DNA from 3 places in the Rhizobium sp. F40D2 genome. Region 1 is predicted to be linked to each of the others. Evidence: predicted binding sites of a transcription regulator. Region 1 holds the regulator's gene; each other region holds the start of a gene.
The links. Region 1 encodes PhoB, which activates phosphate uptake and scavenging genes when phosphate is short. Its sites were predicted from a motif close to TGTCATNNANCTGTCAT; they were not measured.

Region 1 (5,893 bases):
GGCGCCGCGCGCACCGAACTATGCCTCGCGGATCGCCACCCGCACCGTTACCCGCCAGCAGGGCGCAACGATGCTGAAGGAAGAGATCGAAATCGAAACGGTCGAGGAAATGGAATACGTGCCGAAGGGCAACGTGGTCGTGCCGATCTCGCGCCGCCTCGGCCTGACCGAACTGACCGAACGCACCTGCAAGTGGCCGGTCGGCGATCCGCTGAAGGACGACTTCCATTTCTGCGGCTGCGAGTCCCCCGACAATTCGCCCTATTGCAGCTACCACCAGCGGCTTGCCTACCAGCCGGTCAACGAACGACGCCGGGCGGCAGCGCGGGCGAGCTGAGCGGGTAAGACATTGTCGACATGCGAAAACGGGCTGCAAAGCCCGTTTTTTTGTGGGGAATGGGTTGGGGGTGGCTGCCCCTCATCCGGCTGCCGCCACCTTCTCCCCGTAGACGGGGCGAAGGGGATATGCCGCAACGTCTCCGTCCCTCGCCTACGCCTCGCATGGCACGTCCCCTCTCCCCGTAAAACGGGGAGAGGGCTAGGGTGAGGGGCACTTGTTCGACTTTATCGGAAACCCCTCAGGCTTCCATCGAATAACCGGCACCGCGGACGGTGCGGATGACGTCCTGCATGTTGGAGAAGTTCAGCGCCTTGCGCAGGCGGCCGACATGGACGTCGACGGTGCGTTCGTCGACATAGATGTCGTGGCCCCAGACGCCGTCGAGCAGCTGCGAGCGGGAGAAGACCCGGCCGGGCGACGACATCAGAAATTCCAGCAGGCGGAATTCGGTCGGGCCGAGGCGGACTTCGCGGCTCTTGCGGTGGACGCGGTGGGTTTCGCGGTCGAGTTCGATATCGCCGCATTTCAGCACGGTCGACAGCACCTCGGGGCGGGCGCGGCGTAGCATCGCCTTGACGCGGGCGACGAGTTCCGGGGTCGAGAAAGGCTTGACGACGTAATCGTCGGCCCCTGTCGAAAGCCCGCGGACGCGCTCGCTCTCTTCGCCGCGCGCCGTCAGCATGATGATCGGCAGGCGCTCGGTTTCCGGCCGCATGCGCAGGCGCCGGCAGAGTTCGATGCCGGAGACGCCGGGCAGCATCCAGTCGAGGATGAGGAGGTCGGGCGTGCGCTCCTGAAGCCTGATTTCGGCCTCGTCGCCACGAAGGATGGTATCGACCTCGAAGCCCTCAGCTTCGAGATTGTAGCGAAGAAGCACGCTCAGGGCTTCCTCGTCTTCAACAACTGCAACTCTCGGGATCATGCGTGTCGGTCTCCTCGCGCATGATCCTTAAACCGGGGATGATTTAAGCAATGCATCCTGCGCAAAATCAGAAAATTGGCTGCGACCTCTTTGCGCGCCCCACATGGGCGCGCATACAATCTGCTGGTGGGCTGGTGCGCGGCTATTCCGTGACCGCGCCGACGGTGTTGGCGCTGTCGTCCTTCGGACGGTCGCCTTCCGGCTGTGCCCCGGTTGCCATGTAATAGATCGTCTCGGCGATGTTGGTGGCGTGGTCGCCGATGCGCTCGATGTTCTTGGCGCAGAAGAGCAGATGCGTGCAGCTGGTGATGTTGCGCGGATCTTCCATCATGTAGGTCAAGAGCTCGCGGAACAGCGAGGTGTACATCGCGTCGATCTCGTTGTCGCGTTCGCGGATCGCATTGGCCTTGTCGGCAGCGCGCGTCGTGTAGACGTCGAGCACTTCCTTGAGCTGGACGAGCGCCAGCTCCGACAGGTGCTCGAGGCCGCGGGCGAGCTTGCGCGGGACGCCGGTGCTCTGCACGGCGATGACGCGCTTGGCGGTGTTCTTGCCAAGGTCGCCGACGCGTTCGAGATCGGCGGCGATGCGGATCGAACCCATGATTTCGCGCAGGTCCGAGGCCATCGGCTGGCGGCGGGCAATGGTGACGATCGCCTTGTCGCCGATTTCGCGCTCGGCGTGATCGAGGATCACGTCGTCGGAAATGACCTTCTGGGCCAGCGCGGTATCGCCGTTGACCAGGGCGCGTACGGCCTCGCTGACCATCTGCTCGGCCAGGCCGCCCATTTCGGAAATCCGCCGGGACAGGAACTTCAGATCATCATCATAGGCAGAAAAAATATGTGTCGATGCCATGGGGCTTTATCCTCGAATAACGGGAAGGCTCGGTGTCGCCAAAATCAGCCGAAGCGACCCATGATGTAGTCCTGGGTGCGCGGATCGTCGGGATTGGTGAACATCTTGTCGGTGTCGTTCTCCTCGACGAGATTGCCGAGATGGAACATGGCAGTGCGCTGCGAGACGCGCGCGGCCTGCTGCATGGAGTGAGTGACGATGACGATCGTGTAATTCTCGCGCAGCTCGTGGATCAGTTCCTCGACCTTGGCGGTGGCGATCGGGTCGAGCGCCGAGCAGGGCTCGTCCATCAGGATGACCTCAGGGCTGACGGCAACGGCACGCGCAATGCAGAGGCGCTGCTGCTGGCCGCCCGACAGGCCGGTGCCGGATTCGTGGACGCGGTCCTTGACCTCGTTCCAGAGACCGGCCCGCTGCAGGCTGGTCTCGACGATCTGGTCGAGATCGGCCTTCGACTTGGCCAGGCCGTGGATGCGCGGACCATAGGAGACGTTTTCGTAGATCGTCTTCGGGAACGGGTTCGGCTTCTGGAAGACCATGCCGACGCGGGCGCGAAGTTCGACGACGTCGATATCCGGATCATAGATATCGTCGCCGTCGAGGGTGATCTTGCCGGCGACGCGGCAGCCGTCGATCGTGTCGTTCATGCGGTTGAGGCTTCGCAGGAAGGTCGACTTGCCGCAGCCCGACGGGCCGATCAGCGCGGTTACGGTGTTTTCGCGGATGTTCAGATTCACATCGAAAAGCGCGCGCTTTTCGCCGTAGTAAACCGAGACATCCTGGCCGATCATCTTATACGGGACGTTGCTCATCTTGTGATCCAGCGCCTTTTCAACTGCAGCTTCCGTCAACATGTTCATGATGTGTAACTCCGTTTACCAGCGGCGCTCGAAGCGACGACGCAAGAGGATGGCGCCCATGTTCATGACGATCAGGAACAGGAGCAGGACGATGATGGCACCCGAAGTACGCTCGACGAAGGCACGTTCGGCCTCGTTAGCCCACATATAGACCTGCACCGGCAGGGCCGTCGAGGGATCGAGCGGCGTCGTCGGCGCGTTGGCGACGAAGGCGACCATGCCGATCAGAAGCAGCGGCGCGGTTTCGCCGAGCGCGTGGGCCAGGCCGATGATCGTGCCGGTGAGGATGCCGGGCATGGCGAGCGGCAGAACATGGTGGAACACCATCTGCATCTTCGAAGCGCCGAGGCCAAGAGCAGCGGCGCGGATCGACGGCGGCACGGCGCGCAGCGCGGCGCGCGTCGCGATGATGATCGTCGGCAGGGTCATCAGCGCCAGCACCAGGCCGCCGACCAGCGAAGCGGAACGCGGCAGGCCGACGAAGTTGATGAAGACGGAAAGGCCGAGCAGACCGTAGACGATGGAGGGAACGGCGGCGAGGTTGTTGATGTTGACCTCGATCAGATCCGTCAGCCGGTTCTTCGGCGCAAACTCCTCGAGATAGATCGAGGCAGCAACGCCGATCGGCAGAGCCAGCACCAGCACGATCAGCATCAGATAAAGCGAGCCGATCAAGGCGACGCCAAGGCCTGCGGCCTCCGGACGGCTGGAATTGCCGTTGACGAAGAGGCCGGTGTTGAACTGCTTGTGGAGAGCGCCGCTCGCCTTCAGCTCGCTCATCCAGCCAACCTGCTTGTCGTTGACCTTACGGTTCTTCTCATCGACCCTCAGATCGATCTGGCCCTTGTTGGCGCTGTCGACATTGGCATCGGCGAGTACGGTGACATTGACTGTCTTGCCGATGATCGACGGATCGGCGACGACCATGTCGCGCAGCTGGATCGGCGCACCTTTGGAGAGCATGCCGGCTGCATCGCGCACGTCGGGCTTGCTCGAGGCGTTGATATTCAGCTGCTTGACGATCGCATCGCGCAGGAGAACCGGATAGTTGGCGGTGATCAGCACCGAAGGGTCGGTCGCACGCTTATTGCTCGGGTCGATCGTCTTCTCGGTGAATTCGATCGGCAGGGTGATCGCCGTCTGCTGGAAGGCGGTGTAGCCTTTGCCGATCACCGTCCACAGCAGGATGAAAAGGAAGACGAGACCGAAGGCGATGGCGGCGATGCCATAGGCTTGGAACCGGCGCTCGGCGGCATAGCGGCGCTTGATGCCGATATCGCGGCGCGCTGGCGCCTTGGAGACGGTGACGCCTGTTGTGGGAGAAACAATATCCGTCATTCGTACTGCTCCCGGTATTTGCGCACGATGTAGAGCGCATAGATATTGAGGCAAAGCGTGATGCAGAACAGCGTGATACCAAGGGCAAAGGCAACCAGCGTCTGCGGCGAGGTGAATTCGAGGTCGCCAGTCAGCTGATTGACGATCTTGACGGTCACCGTCGTCATCGGCTCGAAGGGATTGATCTGGATGCGGGCGGCGACGCCGGCGGCCAGCACGACGATCATGGTTTCGCCGATCGCGCGCGAGGCGGTCATCAGCAATGCGCCGACGATGCCGGGAAGAGCGGCCGGCAAGACCACTTTCTTGATGGTTTCGGAGCGTGTGGCGCCGAGACCGAGCGAACCGTCACGCAGTGCCCGCGGCACGGCGGTGATGATGTCGTCCGACAGCGAGGAGACATATGGGATCAGCATGATGCCCATGACGATGCCGGCGGTCAGGACGCTCTGCGCCTCAATGAAGTTGGTGTAGTTGCCGGAGAGCAGGCCGCTGATCTGAGCGGAGAAATCGCGAAGGAAAGGACCGACGGTGACGAGGGCGAAGAAGCCGTAGACGATCGTCGGAATGCCGGCGAGCACTTCGAGCAGCGGCTTGGCGACCCCGCGCAGCTTCGGCGAGGCGTATTCGGCCATGTAGATGGCGGCAAAGAGGCCAACGGGAACGGCGACCAGCATCGCGACCAGGCCGATATAAAGCGTGCCGAGCAGCAGTGGGATCAGGCCGAACTGGCCGAAGGAAGAGCTGCCGGCGCCGGCAAAACGCGGGTCCCAGACGGTGCCGAAGAAGAAGTCCGCCGCGGGAACGACGGCAAAGAAGCGCGCGGCTTCCGACAGCATGGAGAGCACGATGCCGATCGTCGTCAGGATGGCTATCGACGAGGCAAGTAGCAGGCCCCAGAGCATGACGCGCTCGACACGGTTGCGGGCGCGGAAGCGGGGCGCGATGGCGCGCAGCGCATAGAAGGGGCCGGCAACGGCGAGAATGAAGACGACCGCCGTCATGGCGTGCCGGCTCGTCATGCTCATGGCGTTGAGCGTTTTCGCGGCGTCGAGCATGTAAGGCAGCGGCTGGCCGGCAAGCGGCACGCCCTTTTCGCTGAGCTTGGCCTGCAGCGCGGCCGGATCGCCGGCGACCGCTGCAGTTTCATCCGCGCTCAGCATCGTCAGGCCGCGGGCGACCGTCGCCACCATGGAATAGCCGAGATCCTGCTCGACACCAGCTTGCGCCTTGACGTCGTCAGGGAAGTGGCTGCGAACCGAGGACTGGATGATGCCGGGGCTGACCGACAGCCAGACGCAAAGGACGATGAGAGCCGGAAGAACCGCCCAGATCGCCGCATAGGCGCCGTAATAGGCCGGCCGTGAGTGCAATGCGGAGGATCTGCCTCCGGCAAGTGCTGAGGCCCGGCTGCGCGCGACCAGATAGGCGGCGGCACCGATCACCACAAGGCACAAAAGTATGATGGATGTGCTCATTCGTTACGTCCCCAGGCCCGTAGCCCCCAAAGCCCGGCAGCCTCATCAGCCTGCCTTCGGCTTCCAATCATGCGGAATGAATTCAACCCTGCAGCACCG
Region 2 (5,893 bases), 140 kb from region 1:
ATTCCCTCAATCTTGCCGTCGCCACCGCCGTCATGCTTTTCGAGGCGCGCCGCCATCTCCTCTCACTTGCCGAGGGCAAATGACCGAACTGACGCCTGCCCGCCCCGCGCTGTTTTCGCGCCCCGCGCCGATCCTCTTCTTCATCATCGTCGCCGTTCTCCTCGACCAGATCGTCAAGATCGCTGTCGATCATTATCTGCCGCTGCAGGAGGCCGTGCCGGTTATTCCGATGCTGGCGCTCTACCGCACCTACAATCTCGGCGTCGCCTTTTCGATGCTGGAGGGCATGGATGGCTGGTTCATCGTCGGCATGCGGCTGATCATCGTCGCCTTCGTCATCTGGCTGTGGTACCGCACGGCGAAGGATCGCTGGCTCGCCCATCTCGGTTACGCGCTGATCATCGCCGGCGCGATCGGCAATCTCGTCGACCGCTTCGCCTATGGCCACGTGATCGATTATATCCTCTTTTACACCGACAGCTGGTCCTTCGCGGTGTTCAATCTCGCCGACAGTTTCATCACGATCGGGGCTGGCTGCGTCATTCTCGACGAGCTGCTGTTGCCGAAAAAGGCCGTCCGCTAAAATCTTATCGAATTCCTGAAGGCATTCGGAAGAGGCCTCATGTTAGCCAGATAGCATGCAGAATCTGGGACAGTTGCAGGAAAGATTGTCCGCCGCCTTCGGCGGACCCGCCGCCAAGCCGCGTGAAGAGCGGATGGCGGACGTCTTCTCGCGACCCGGCACATCGGCTCCTCAGGCGGCCAATGACGCCAAGGTGGGGCCTGCAGCGACACGGCGCCTGCTGGTCTGCTGGCTTGGCGGGGCTGGCCTGCTTGCTGCGATGATCCTGACGCTGCTTGCCCATGCTGGCGATCCACTGCTGCTTTCAGGCGGTCTTGTCGTTCTCGGCCTTGCCGTCATCGCCAGCTATGCCATCCTGATGGTTCGGCGGCGCAGGCCCCCCAGCGGCGGCAAATCCCTGCCGGATTGGAATGATGGCGCCAAGCTGTTCGCAGACGTCCACGACGTGCTCGGCGATATCACCGTCAGCCGCAGCATGGACCGGCGCATCATTTCCGCCAACGATACGTTTCGCCGCCTGACCGGGCGGCTGCGTCCGGAAGGACGGAGCTGCGAAGAGATCGGGCTTGCCTTCCGCCCCGGCCTGATACCGCACTGCTTCGACGTCGAGATCTCGACGCCGGACGGCCAGCGCATCTTTCTCTGGCGCGATGTCGTTACCCGCGACCCGGCGAACGGCCGGCTGCTGCTGCAGAGCGTGGCGCGTGATGTGACCGACGAGCGGTTGATCGCGCAGGGCCGCGAGGAGGCCCGCCAGAAGGCAGAATATAACAGCGCCGCCAAATCGAGACTGCTTGCCACCGTCAGCCACGAGGTGCGCACGCCGCTTTCCGGCCTCCTCGGCATGACGCATCTGCTCGCCGAGACGCGGCTGACGCAGGAGCAGCAGGACTATCTCGCCAATATACGCCAGTCCGGCCACGCGCTGACGCAGCTCGTCGAGGATCTGCTCGATTTTTCTACCATCGAGGTCGGCCGCTTCGCGCTGCACCCGCGCTCGGAATCGCTGCGCAAGCTCCTGGAAAGCGTTGTCGAGATGCTCGCCCACCGGGCGCATGAAAAGGGCATCGAGATCGGCGCCACGGTATCTTCAGACGTGCCGGAAAATATGAACTTCGACCCGGCGCGGCTGCGCCAGGTTCTGTTCAACGTCATCGGCAATGCGGTGAAGTTCACCCAGGTCGGCGGCGTCTTCATTCGCGTGTCGCTCGATGCGGACGACCTGTCGATCACTGTCACCGATAGCGGCCCCGGCATGACGGCGGAGGAACAGGCGCGCGTCTTCGGCGAATTCGAGCAGGGCGGGACCGTTACCGAGAGGAGCAGCGGCACCGGGCTCGGCCTTGCCATCTCCGCCCGCATCATGCGCGAATTCAACGGCGCACTTACGGTTGCCAGCGAAAAGGGCAGAGGCAGCGAATTCACCATCCGCTTCCCTGTCGATATCGGCAGCGAGCGCCCTGACCGGCGAAACACGCTGCTTGCCGGCAACAGCGTCGTGCTCCTGGCGCCGGCGGGTGCTGCGCGCACCGCCATCGCCGAGACGATCACCGCGCTCGGCGGCCTCTGCCATCTCGTCGCCGACGGCGAGAGCGCGCGGGCAACGCTGCTCGGCTTGGCAAATAGCGGAAAGCGGCCGACCGATATCATCATCGATCATCGCATGTCGGCGGAATTTGCCGCCCATCTTGCCGATCGCGCCGAAATCGCCGCCCTTGGCCTGCGCAAGGTCCTGCTCGTCAATCCGGAAGAGCGCAGCGCCCATCCGCTCGACCTCTTCGATGCCTGGCTCATCCGGCCGCTGCGCGAACAGTCGCTTATCGACGTGCTGCGCGGGCGCATGCGCGGCATGGAGAAGCGCGACGCGCTGAACGACAATCAGCCGGGTTTCGGCCTGTCGGTGGCGGAGACGATGGTTCCGGCAAGCGGGCTCAACATCCTGCTTGGCGAGGACGATCCGATCAACGCCATGCTAGTACGCGTCGTGTTGGAAAAGGGCGGGCATAAGGTGCGCCATGTCGAGGATTTCGAGGCGCTGCTTGATTGCGCCCTTTGCGAGGCGAATGCCCGGCCCGATATTATCATCAGCGACCTGTCGATGCCCGGCGGGAACGGCATCGACATGCTCGGACGCCTGCGCGGCCACGAAAGACGGCTCGATCTGGCTTCGGTGCCGGTGATTGTGCTGACCGCCGACAAGAGCGACGAATCCCGCCGCCAGGTGTTGCTGAACGGCGCCAACCGGGTGATGGAAAAGCCGGTCGATCCCGTGCGGCTGCTGACCGAAGTTCAGGCGGTCGTGGCACTTTCCGCCCGCCGCGCAGAGGCGCGATAACGTGTCACGGGGCCGGCATGCTTGTTGCGTTCAGAAATTCAATATGTCACTTTCTTGTCGCAGAGAAGTGTTTTATGGCGTCGATAAGCCGGCAACGGGAGAATCGCCATGTCCGCCATCGACATCCTGAATCGTGACACCACCGAGGCTGCACCGCCCTCGACGGCGGCTGCGCGGAAGGACGGCGACATCCTCGGTCGCATCGGCAATCTGGAAACCCGCCTTGCCCGCACGGCGCGCGAGATCGATGCCGCCCAGGCCGTGCGCTACCGCGTTTTCGTCGACGAGATGAAGGCGCAACTGCCGCTGGACGCCATGCGCCGTCAGCGCGATGTCGATGCTTACGACGCCTTCTGCGACCATCTTCTCGTTCTCGACCGCACGATCGAGGGTGACCCGGAAGACCAGATCGTCGGCACCTACCGGCTGCTGCGCCAAGATGTCGCCATGGCCAATGGCGGTTTTTACTCGGCTTCCGAATTCGGGATCGAGGGGCTCCTTGCCAAACATCCAGACAAGCGCTTCATGGAACTCGGCCGTTCATGCGTGCTGCCCGAATACCGCAGCAAACGCACCGTCGAGCTTCTTTGGCAGGGCAACTGGGCCTATGCGCTGAAGCATGGCGTCAGCGCCATGTTCGGCTGCGCCTCCTTCCCCGGCGTCTATCTGGAAAGCCATGCGCTGGCACTGTCTTTCCTCTACCACAATGTGCTGGCGAAGAACGAATGGGCCGTCAGCGCATTGCCGCATCTCGCTCGCAACATGGACCTGATGCCGATCGAGGCCGTCAACCCGAAGCGGGCGCTGATGGCGCTGCCGCCGTTGATCAAGGGTTATATGCGCCTCGGCGCGATGGTCGGCTCCAGCGCCGTCGTCGATCACGCCTTCAACACAACCGACGTGCTGATCGTGCTGCCGATTTCCAGCATTTCCGACCGCTACCTCAACTATTATGGCGCCGACGCCGGCCGCTTCGCGAGCTAACGCCCTTTGCGGTGAAACGTCTGAAGCGTCGTGCACCACCAAGAAAATGTGCACTCCCGCAGCTATTGCATAGCCGCATAAGTGCTTGGCCGACGTGCCGCCGGCCAGGCACTGAATTCCGGAAAGTTACGAACCCGCGCCATAGGCGGCGATCGCCGCCATATTGACGATGTCGCTGTCCTTGGCGCCCATCGAGGTGATCTGCACCGATTTGTCGACACCAACGAGGATCGGGCCGATTACCGTGGAGCCGCCGAGTTCCTGCAGCATCTTGGTCGAGATCGAGGCCGAGTGGAAAGCCGGCATAACAAGGACGTTGGCGGGACCCGAGAGGCGGCAGAAGGGATATTGCTCCATCACCTTGCGGTTCAGCGCCACATCGGCGGCCATCTCACCGTCATATTCGAAATCGACGCGGCGCTTGTCGAGGATCTTCACCGCCTCGCGCACCCGCTCCGAGCGTTCGCCGGAGGGGTGTCCGAAGGTGGAATAGGCAAGCATGGCGACACGCGGCGGATAGCCCATGCGCCGTGCCAGACCGGCGGCCTCTTCGGCAATATCGGCAAGCTGTTCGGCCGTCGGCATGTCGTGCACTGCGGTATCGGCAACGAAGACCGTGCGGCCGCGGCAGAGCGCAAGCGATACGCCGATGATGCGGTGGCCGGGCTTCTCGTCGATGCAGCGGCGCACGTCCTCGAGCGCTGTCGAATAATTGCGGGTGATGCCCGTCACCATGCCGTCGGCATCGCCGAGCGCCACCATGGTGGCGGCAAAGTGATTGCGGTCATTGTGGATCAGCCGCTGGACGTCGCGGTGGAGATAACCGTGCCGCTGCAGCCTGGCATAGAGATAGTCGATATAGGCCTCGACCCGAGTGGAAATACGGGCATTGACGATTTCCAGCCCCGGCCGGTTGAGATCGATGCCGGCGCGTTCGGCCGTCGATCGGATCAGGTCCTCGCGGCCGAGCAGGATGGCGGTGCCGAGCTGCTGGTTGGCGTAGGAGAGCGCCGCGCGCAGGACCTGTTCTTCCTCGGCCTCGGCAAAGACGATCCGCTTCGGGCGGCGGCGCACCCGCTCGTAGAGGCTGGCGAGCGTCGAGGCGATCGGATCGCGGCGCGCCGAAAGCTCGCGGGCATAACCCGCCATGTCGGTGATGACCTTGCGGGCGACGCCGGTTTCGATCGCCGCTTCCGCGACCGCGACCGGGATCGCCGAGATCAGCCGCGGATCGAAAGGAACCGGGATGATGTATTGCGAGCCGAAGCGCGGCCGGTTGCCCTGATAGGCGGCCACCACGTCATCCGGCACATCCTCGCGGGCAAGATTTGCCAGCGCCTTGACGGCGGCGATCTTCATCGCGTCGTTGATTGTGGAGGCGCGGACGTCGAGGGCGCCGCGGAAGATATAGGGAAAGCCGAGGACGTTGTTGACCTGGTTCGGGTAGTCCGAGCGGCCGGTCGCCATGATGGCGTCGTCGCGGATGCGGGCCACCTCTTCCGGGGTGATTTCGGGATCGGGATTGGCCATGGCGAAGATGATCGGCCGATCCGCCATCGAGCGGATCATCTCGGCCGAGAAGGCGCCCTTCTGCGACAGGCCGAAAACCACGTCAGCGCCGTCCATCGCCTCCTCAAGCGTGCGCGTATCGGTCTTTGCCGCATGCGCCGATTTCCACTGGTTCATGCCCTCGGTGCGACCCTGGTAGATGACGCCCTTGGTGTCGCAAAGGATGATATTCTCCGGCGCAAAGCCCATCGCCTTGATGAGCTCGATGCAGGCGATCGCCGCAGCACCGGCGCCGTTGCAGACGAGCTTGGTCGTCTTCAGGTCGCGGCCGGTCAGTTCCAGCGCGTTGATCAGGCCGGCGGCGGCGATGATCGCCGTTCCGTGCTGGTCGTCGTGGAAGACGGGAATGTCCATCAGCTCGCGCAGCCGGCTTTCGATGACGAAACAATCCGGCGCCTTGATATCCTCGAGATTGATGCCGC
Region 3 (5,893 bases), 370 kb from region 1:
TGGCCGAAGACCAGGCCGTAGCCGCGGGTAAACTGCGGCGGCGCCTTGGCCGAACCCTTGAACTGATTGACCATCTGGCACTCGGTGACCTGGATCACGCCGAGCGAGACGGCGAAGCCGAGTTCGGGCACGTCGAATTCCACCTCGACCTCGCCGATGCGGATCTCCCCGGTGAAAGGGTGGTTGCGGCCGTAGCCGCGCTGGGTGGAATAACCGAGCGCCAGCAGGAAGCCCTCGTCGCCGCGGGCAAGCGCCTGCAGGCGCAGATCGCGGGTCATCGGAAATTCCATCGGCTCGCGGGTCAGGTCGCCGATCTCATGATCCTCAGGCATGTCGCCATCGGCCTCGATCAGCCCCTCCTCGCCAAGGATCTCGGAGACCCGCATGACGCGGCCGGTCTCGGCAGCGCGCTGGGCAGGCGTCTCGACCGCCTCGTCCTCAAGCAGCGAGGGATCGAGCAGGCGGTGGGTGTAATCGAAGGTGGGTCCAAGAAGCTGGCCGCCCGGCAGATCCTTGTAGGTCGCCGAGATCCGGCGTTCGATCGTCATGTCAGCCGTGTCGAGCGGCCTGGAATAGCCGAAACGCGGCAGCGTCGTGCGATAGGCGCGCAGCAGGAAGATCGCTTCGATCATATCGCCGCGCGACTGGCGGACGGCGAGTGCTGCGAGCGTGCGGTCGAAAAGCGAAGCCTCGGCCATGACCCGGTCGACGGCGAGCGCCAGCTGCGCCACGATCTGGTCGATGCCGATTGCCGGCAGCGAACGGTCGCCGCGGCGGCGGTCGGCGAGCAGGCGGTGGGCATTGGCGATGGCGGCCTCGCCACCCTTGACGGCAACATACATGAGCTCAGATCTCCGTTGCTGTGATCTTGGTGGTGCGCGGCAGGCAAAGAAAACGTGTCGCCGATGTCAGCACGATGTCGATACCGCGCGGGAAAAGCGCGCGATTCTCGGTCCAGAGCCGCAGGAAGGTCTCGGGCAGGCCGACAGGCGCGATTTCCGCCACACTCTGGATGCCGGGACCCATCAGCGCCAGCCTGCGTCCACCCTCGAGTTCGGAAAGTTCGATGACGAGCGTCGTCGAGCGGTCGGGATATTCCTGCGTGCCCGAGGCGAAGAGGCTGAAGGGGCAAAGCGGGATGACTGCTTCCGTGAACGCGAAGCGTGCCTCGGACTTTTCGGCGGTCAATGGCGCGCCGGTGTGGAAGCCGAGCCATTCCGGCACGGCGGATTTCGCCAGCCCCTGGGAAAGCCAGACTGATGTGTCGTGGTCGCAAAGCGTCAGCGCGATCGTGCCGGCGGCGATGCCGAGCGGCGCCGGCGGCGCGATATCGGGCTGAACGGTCTGGATCGTGCCGGGGCGGGCCATGCCGTCCATCAGCATCTTGAAGACGCTCTGAGCGTGGAAGACCGGGTCGGCAAAGCCGCCGGTCAAGGCTTCTGTCTTCAGGCCCATCAGTTGTCTCCCCTGACCATGGTGAAGAAATCGACGCGGGTGGCAGCCGTCTCGTCCGCCTTGCGGCGTTCGGCTGTGGCGATCCGTTCGGCGATCGGCACGAGCAATGCCTGTTCGACGAAATCCTGCGTCGCCTCTTCCTGCCAGAGCGCATCGAAGATCGCCGCCAGCCGGGCCTTCTCGCGATCGGTGCCGAGCGCCTGGGCATGGCCGACCGAGCCGGAGTCGAGCCGCACCGTGGCCCGGGTCACCGTCACTTCGCCGAGGTTGAAGGGAGCGCCGCCGCCGCCGATGCGGCCGCGGACCATCACCAGCCCGGTCTCCGGTCCGCGCACCGGATGTGTTGCGGGCTTTTGCGGCAAAGCATCCCAGACCGCCGAGAGTTCGCTGCGTTCCGCGCGCGCCAGCAGATCGGCGGCGCGTTTGCGCCCGGATGCCGTCTGTGACGCAGCGTCTGTCCTGTCCGCTGATATCATTGCCGCTTTCCTTAAAATGTCTATTGATATAGACAACCATACAAGCTATACTTAGTCCTAAATCGATGTCGTGACAAGCGTGTGACATCGGGCGCGGGAAATGGCGGGAACGAATGGCGGGATTGAAGCAGGTGCAAAGGCAGACCGGCGTGGCGCTCTGGCGTCAGATCGCCGATCGGATTCGCGAGACGATCGGCAACGGTACCTATGACGAAACGGGAATGGTGCCGCCGGAAACGGCCCTGGCGCTGCAATTCGGCGTCAACCGCCATACGGTGCGCAGCGCCCTGGCGGCGCTGGCGCAGGAAGGCATCGTCCGTGCGGTACAAGGTCGCGGCACGCTGATCGAGCGCAAGGAGCGGCTGAATTTCCCGATCACCCGGCGCACGCGCTTCACTTCAGGCATCGGCGACCAGGCGCGCGAAATGCGCAGCCTTCTGCTCGATGAGGTGCAGGAGGAAGCAAGCGCCGAGGTGGCCCGCTGGCTGGGTCTGAAGCAAGGGGAGCAGGTCATCCGGCTGGAAACATTGCGCCAGGCCGACAAGCGGCCGGTTTCAAAGGCGACAAGTTGGTTTCCCGCCGCACGCTTCGCCGGGATCGGCGAGGCCTATCGCAAGCGCGAATCGATCACCAAGGCCTTCGCCGATCTTGGCCTGTCGGATTATGTCCGTGCGACGACCGAAGTGACGGCCGCCCATGCGAACACGGCTGACCTCGCCGATCTGGAACTGACCCCCGGCGCGATCCTGCTGATCGCCAAGGCGATGAACACCGATCTCGACGGTGTGCCGGTGCAATACTCGATCAGCCGGTTTGCGGCCGACCGGGTGCAGTTCACCATCGAGAATTGAGAACAGCCTTCCCTGTCGGAACAGGGAAGGCAATTGCATTCAGTGCGCGCCGGACATGTCGCCGAGCACTTCTTTCGACGCGACGGTGGAATCCGCCTTCAGCTTGTAGACCATCGGCACGCCGGTCGCGAGGTTGAGGGCGAGCACGCCTTCCTTGGTCAGCTTGTCGAGCACCATGACAAGCGAGCGCAGCGAATTGCCGTGTGCGGCAACCAGCACCTTCTCGCCACGCAGGACGCGCGGAAGGATTTCCGTGAGATAGTACGGCCAGACGCGAGCGCCTGTGTCGCGCAGGCTTTCGCCGCCGGGCGGCGGGACGTCATAGGAGCGGCGCCAGATATGCACCTGTTCCTCGCCCCATTTGGCGCGGGCGTCGTCCTTGTTGAGACCGGAGAGATCGCCATAGTCGCGCTCGTTCAGCGCCTGGTCGCGGATCGTCGGCAGATCGGGCTGGCCGACCTTGTCGAGAATAAGCTTCAGCGTGTGCTGCGCGCGCACCAGCACTGAGGTATAGGCGACGTCGAATTTGATTCCGTATTCGGCCAGTGCCTTACCGCCGGCATTGGCTTCCTCGATGCCGAGCGCCGTCAGATCGGGATCCTTCCAGCCGGTGAAGAGATTCTTCAGGTTCCAGTCACTCTGGCCGTGGCGAACGAGGACGAGGGTACCGCTCATGAATATGCCTCCGAGATGTCGTTATTGGGAAGAAAGCCCGAGCACGTCGAGCATGGAATAGAGACCCGGCTTCTTGTCGCGCGCCCAGAGTGCTGCCTTGATGGCGCCGCGCGCAAAGATCGACCGGTCGGCAGCGCTGTGCGACAGGGTGACGATCTCGCCTTCGCCGGCGAAAAGCACCGAATGCTCGCCGATGACGGAGCCGCCGCGCAGCGTCGCAAAACCGATCGTGCCCGCCTCGCGGGCGCCGGTATGGCCGTCGCGCACCCGGACCGATTTCGAGGCGAGATCGATGCCGCGCCCCTTGGCCGCGGCCTCGCCGAGGAGGAGGGCGGTGCCGGAAGGCGCGTCCACCTTGTGCTTGTGGTGCATTTCCAGGATTTCGATATCCCAGTCCTCAGGCTCGAGTGCGCGGGCGGCCTGCTCGGCGAGCACGCTGAGCAGATTGACCCCGAGGCTCATATTGCCTGACTTGACCACGCGGGCATGACGGGCTGCCGCGGCGATCTTGGCGTCGTCGTCGGCCGAACAGCCGGTCGTGCCGACGACATGGACGATGCGGGCCTGCGCGGCCAGCCCCGAGAATTCCGCTGTCGCGGCCGGCGAGGTGAAGTCGAGCACGCCTTCGGCATGCAGAAAGGCATTGAGCGGATCGTCGCCGATGAGGATGCCGCTCGGGCCGAGACCGGCAATCTCGCCGGCATCCTTGCCGATAAAGGGCGAGCCAGTGCGCTCGACCGCCGCATGCAGCGTGGCGCCCTCGATGGAATGGATGAGCCGGATCAGTGTCTGCCCCATGCGCCCGGCTGCGCCAACCACCACCAGTTTCATCGCAGCATCGCTCATCTCAGTCTCACTAGGTCAGTTTGAATCGGAGGCCGAAGGCCTCTGCAGATTGTTGAGGCGAGCGTAAAGACCGTCGCTGACCTTCGCAAGCGTCTCGTGATTGCCTTCCTCGACGACGCGGCCCTGCTGCATGACGACGATCTTGTCGGCGCGCACCACGGTCGAAAGCCGGTGGGCGATGACGACGACAGTGCGCCCCGTCATTGCCTCGTCGAGCGCCTTCTGCACGGCCGCTTCGGATTCGGTATCAAGGGCAGACGTCGCCTCGTCGAGCAGCAGGATCGGCGCATTGCGCACAAGCGCGCGCGCAATCGACAGCCGCTGGCGCTGACCGCCCGAAAGCGTCACGCCGTTTTCGCCGACCGGCGTGTCGTAACCCTGCGGCTGCGCTGAGATGAAGTCATGTGCATAGGCAAGCCGGGCCGCTTCTTCCACGTCGGCATCGCTCGCTTCCGGCCGGCCATAGCGGATATTGTCGCGGATCGTGCCCTCGAACAGGTAAGGCTGCTGCGAGACATAGGCGAGCTGATGGCGCAACGATTTCTTGGTGATGTGGGCGATGTCCTGTCCGTCGATCAGGATTTCGCCGTCGCGCGGATCGTAAAAGCGCGGAATGAGGTTGATGACCGTGGATTTGCCGGCCCCCGAAGGACCGACCAGCGCCGTGGTCGCGCCGCCCTCGGCGATGAAGCTCACACTGCTCAGCACGCTCTCATTGCCGTAGCCGAAGGAAACATTGCGGAATTCGATCCGGGCTTGCGTCACCGTCAGCGGCTGGGCATCCGGCAGGTCGCGCTGGCGTGGCTCCATGTCGAGCAATTCGTAGATCATTCGCGCATTGACGACGGCCCGCTCCATCTGCACCTGCAGGCGGGCAAGCCGGCGGGCCGGGTCATAGGCAAGCAGCAGCGCCGTGACGAAGGAGAAGAAGGCGCCCGGCGGCACATTGTAGTAGATCGAGCGGTAGGCGGCATAGGCCAGCACGCTGGCAACGGCAAAACCCGCGAAACTCTCGGTCAGCGGAGAGGTGCGTTCGGAAAGCCGGGCAATCCGGTTCGCCCTGTTTTCAGCACCCTTGATGAGCTTGGTAACCTTGCGTTCCAGCTCGTCCTCCATCGTGAAGGCTTTCACGATGGCGATACCCTGGATCGTCTCCTGCATGGCGCCGAGAACGTGGCTGTTCAAATGCACCGCTTCACGGGTCGCCGAGCGCAGCCGCTTGGAAACATAGCGCAGCGCATAAAGCAGCGGCGGGGCCATGATGAACACTGCAAGGCTGAGCAACGGATCCTGGAGGATCATCACGGCGAGCAGCGACACGAAGGTGAGCAGGTCGCGCACCGTCGAGGTGATCGTCAGGTTGAGCACATCGCGGATGCCGCTGACGTTCTGGCTTACCTGCGCGGCGATATGGGCCGAGCGCGCCTCGCTGAAGAAGCCGACCGACAGCGTCATCAGATGCGAATAGAGCCGGCGCTGGTAGCGCGCGACGATATCGTTGCCGACCTTGGACAGCGCCACCGCCTGGCCGTAGCTCGCAAAACCGCGCAGCACGAAGGCGATGAAGATCGAAAGACAGATGATCCAGAC

Region 2: a site for PhoB is predicted at 2,963-2,979, ahead of ACS4RS_RS05665 (GNAT family N-acyltransferase). Genes of this name have one in related genera too.
Region 3: a site for PhoB is predicted at 2,002-2,018, ahead of phnF (phosphonate metabolism transcriptional regulator PhnF). Genes of this name have one in related genera too.

What each region holds. Positions count from the first base shown of each region.
Region 1 is NZ_CM131436.1:1,030,554-1,036,446, forward strand. Features, by position in the region: gene ACS4RS_RS04935 (GcrA family cell cycle regulator) at 1-337, shown strand, start outside; gene phoB (phosphate regulon transcriptional regulator PhoB) at 579-1,262, opposite strand; gene phoU (phosphate signaling complex protein PhoU) at 1,405-2,118, opposite strand; gene pstB (phosphate ABC transporter ATP-binding protein PstB) at 2,163-2,978, opposite strand; gene pstA (phosphate ABC transporter permease PstA) at 2,994-4,316, opposite strand; gene pstC (phosphate ABC transporter permease subunit PstC) at 4,313-5,794, opposite strand.
Region 2 is NZ_CM131436.1:1,167,749-1,173,641, forward strand. Features, by position in the region: gene ACS4RS_RS05650 (TrmH family RNA methyltransferase) at 1-83, shown strand, start outside; gene lspA (signal peptidase II) at 80-583, shown strand; gene ACS4RS_RS05660 (ATP-binding response regulator) at 639-2,918, shown strand; gene ACS4RS_RS05665 (GNAT family N-acyltransferase) at 3,027-3,902, shown strand; gene ACS4RS_RS05670 (phosphate acyltransferase) at 4,029-5,893, opposite strand, start outside.
Region 3 is NZ_CM131436.1:1,397,383-1,403,275, reverse strand. Features, by position in the region: gene ACS4RS_RS06885 (carbon-phosphorus lyase complex subunit PhnI) at 1-842, opposite strand, end outside; gene phnH (phosphonate C-P lyase system protein PhnH) at 847-1,455, opposite strand; gene phnG (phosphonate C-P lyase system protein PhnG) at 1,455-1,931, opposite strand; gene phnF (phosphonate metabolism transcriptional regulator PhnF) at 2,045-2,782, shown strand; gene ACS4RS_RS06865 (2,3-bisphosphoglycerate-dependent phosphoglycerate mutase) at 2,822-3,457, opposite strand; gene dapB (4-hydroxy-tetrahydrodipicolinate reductase) at 3,479-4,303, opposite strand; gene ACS4RS_RS06855 (ABC transporter transmembrane domain-containing protein) at 4,319-5,893, opposite strand, start outside.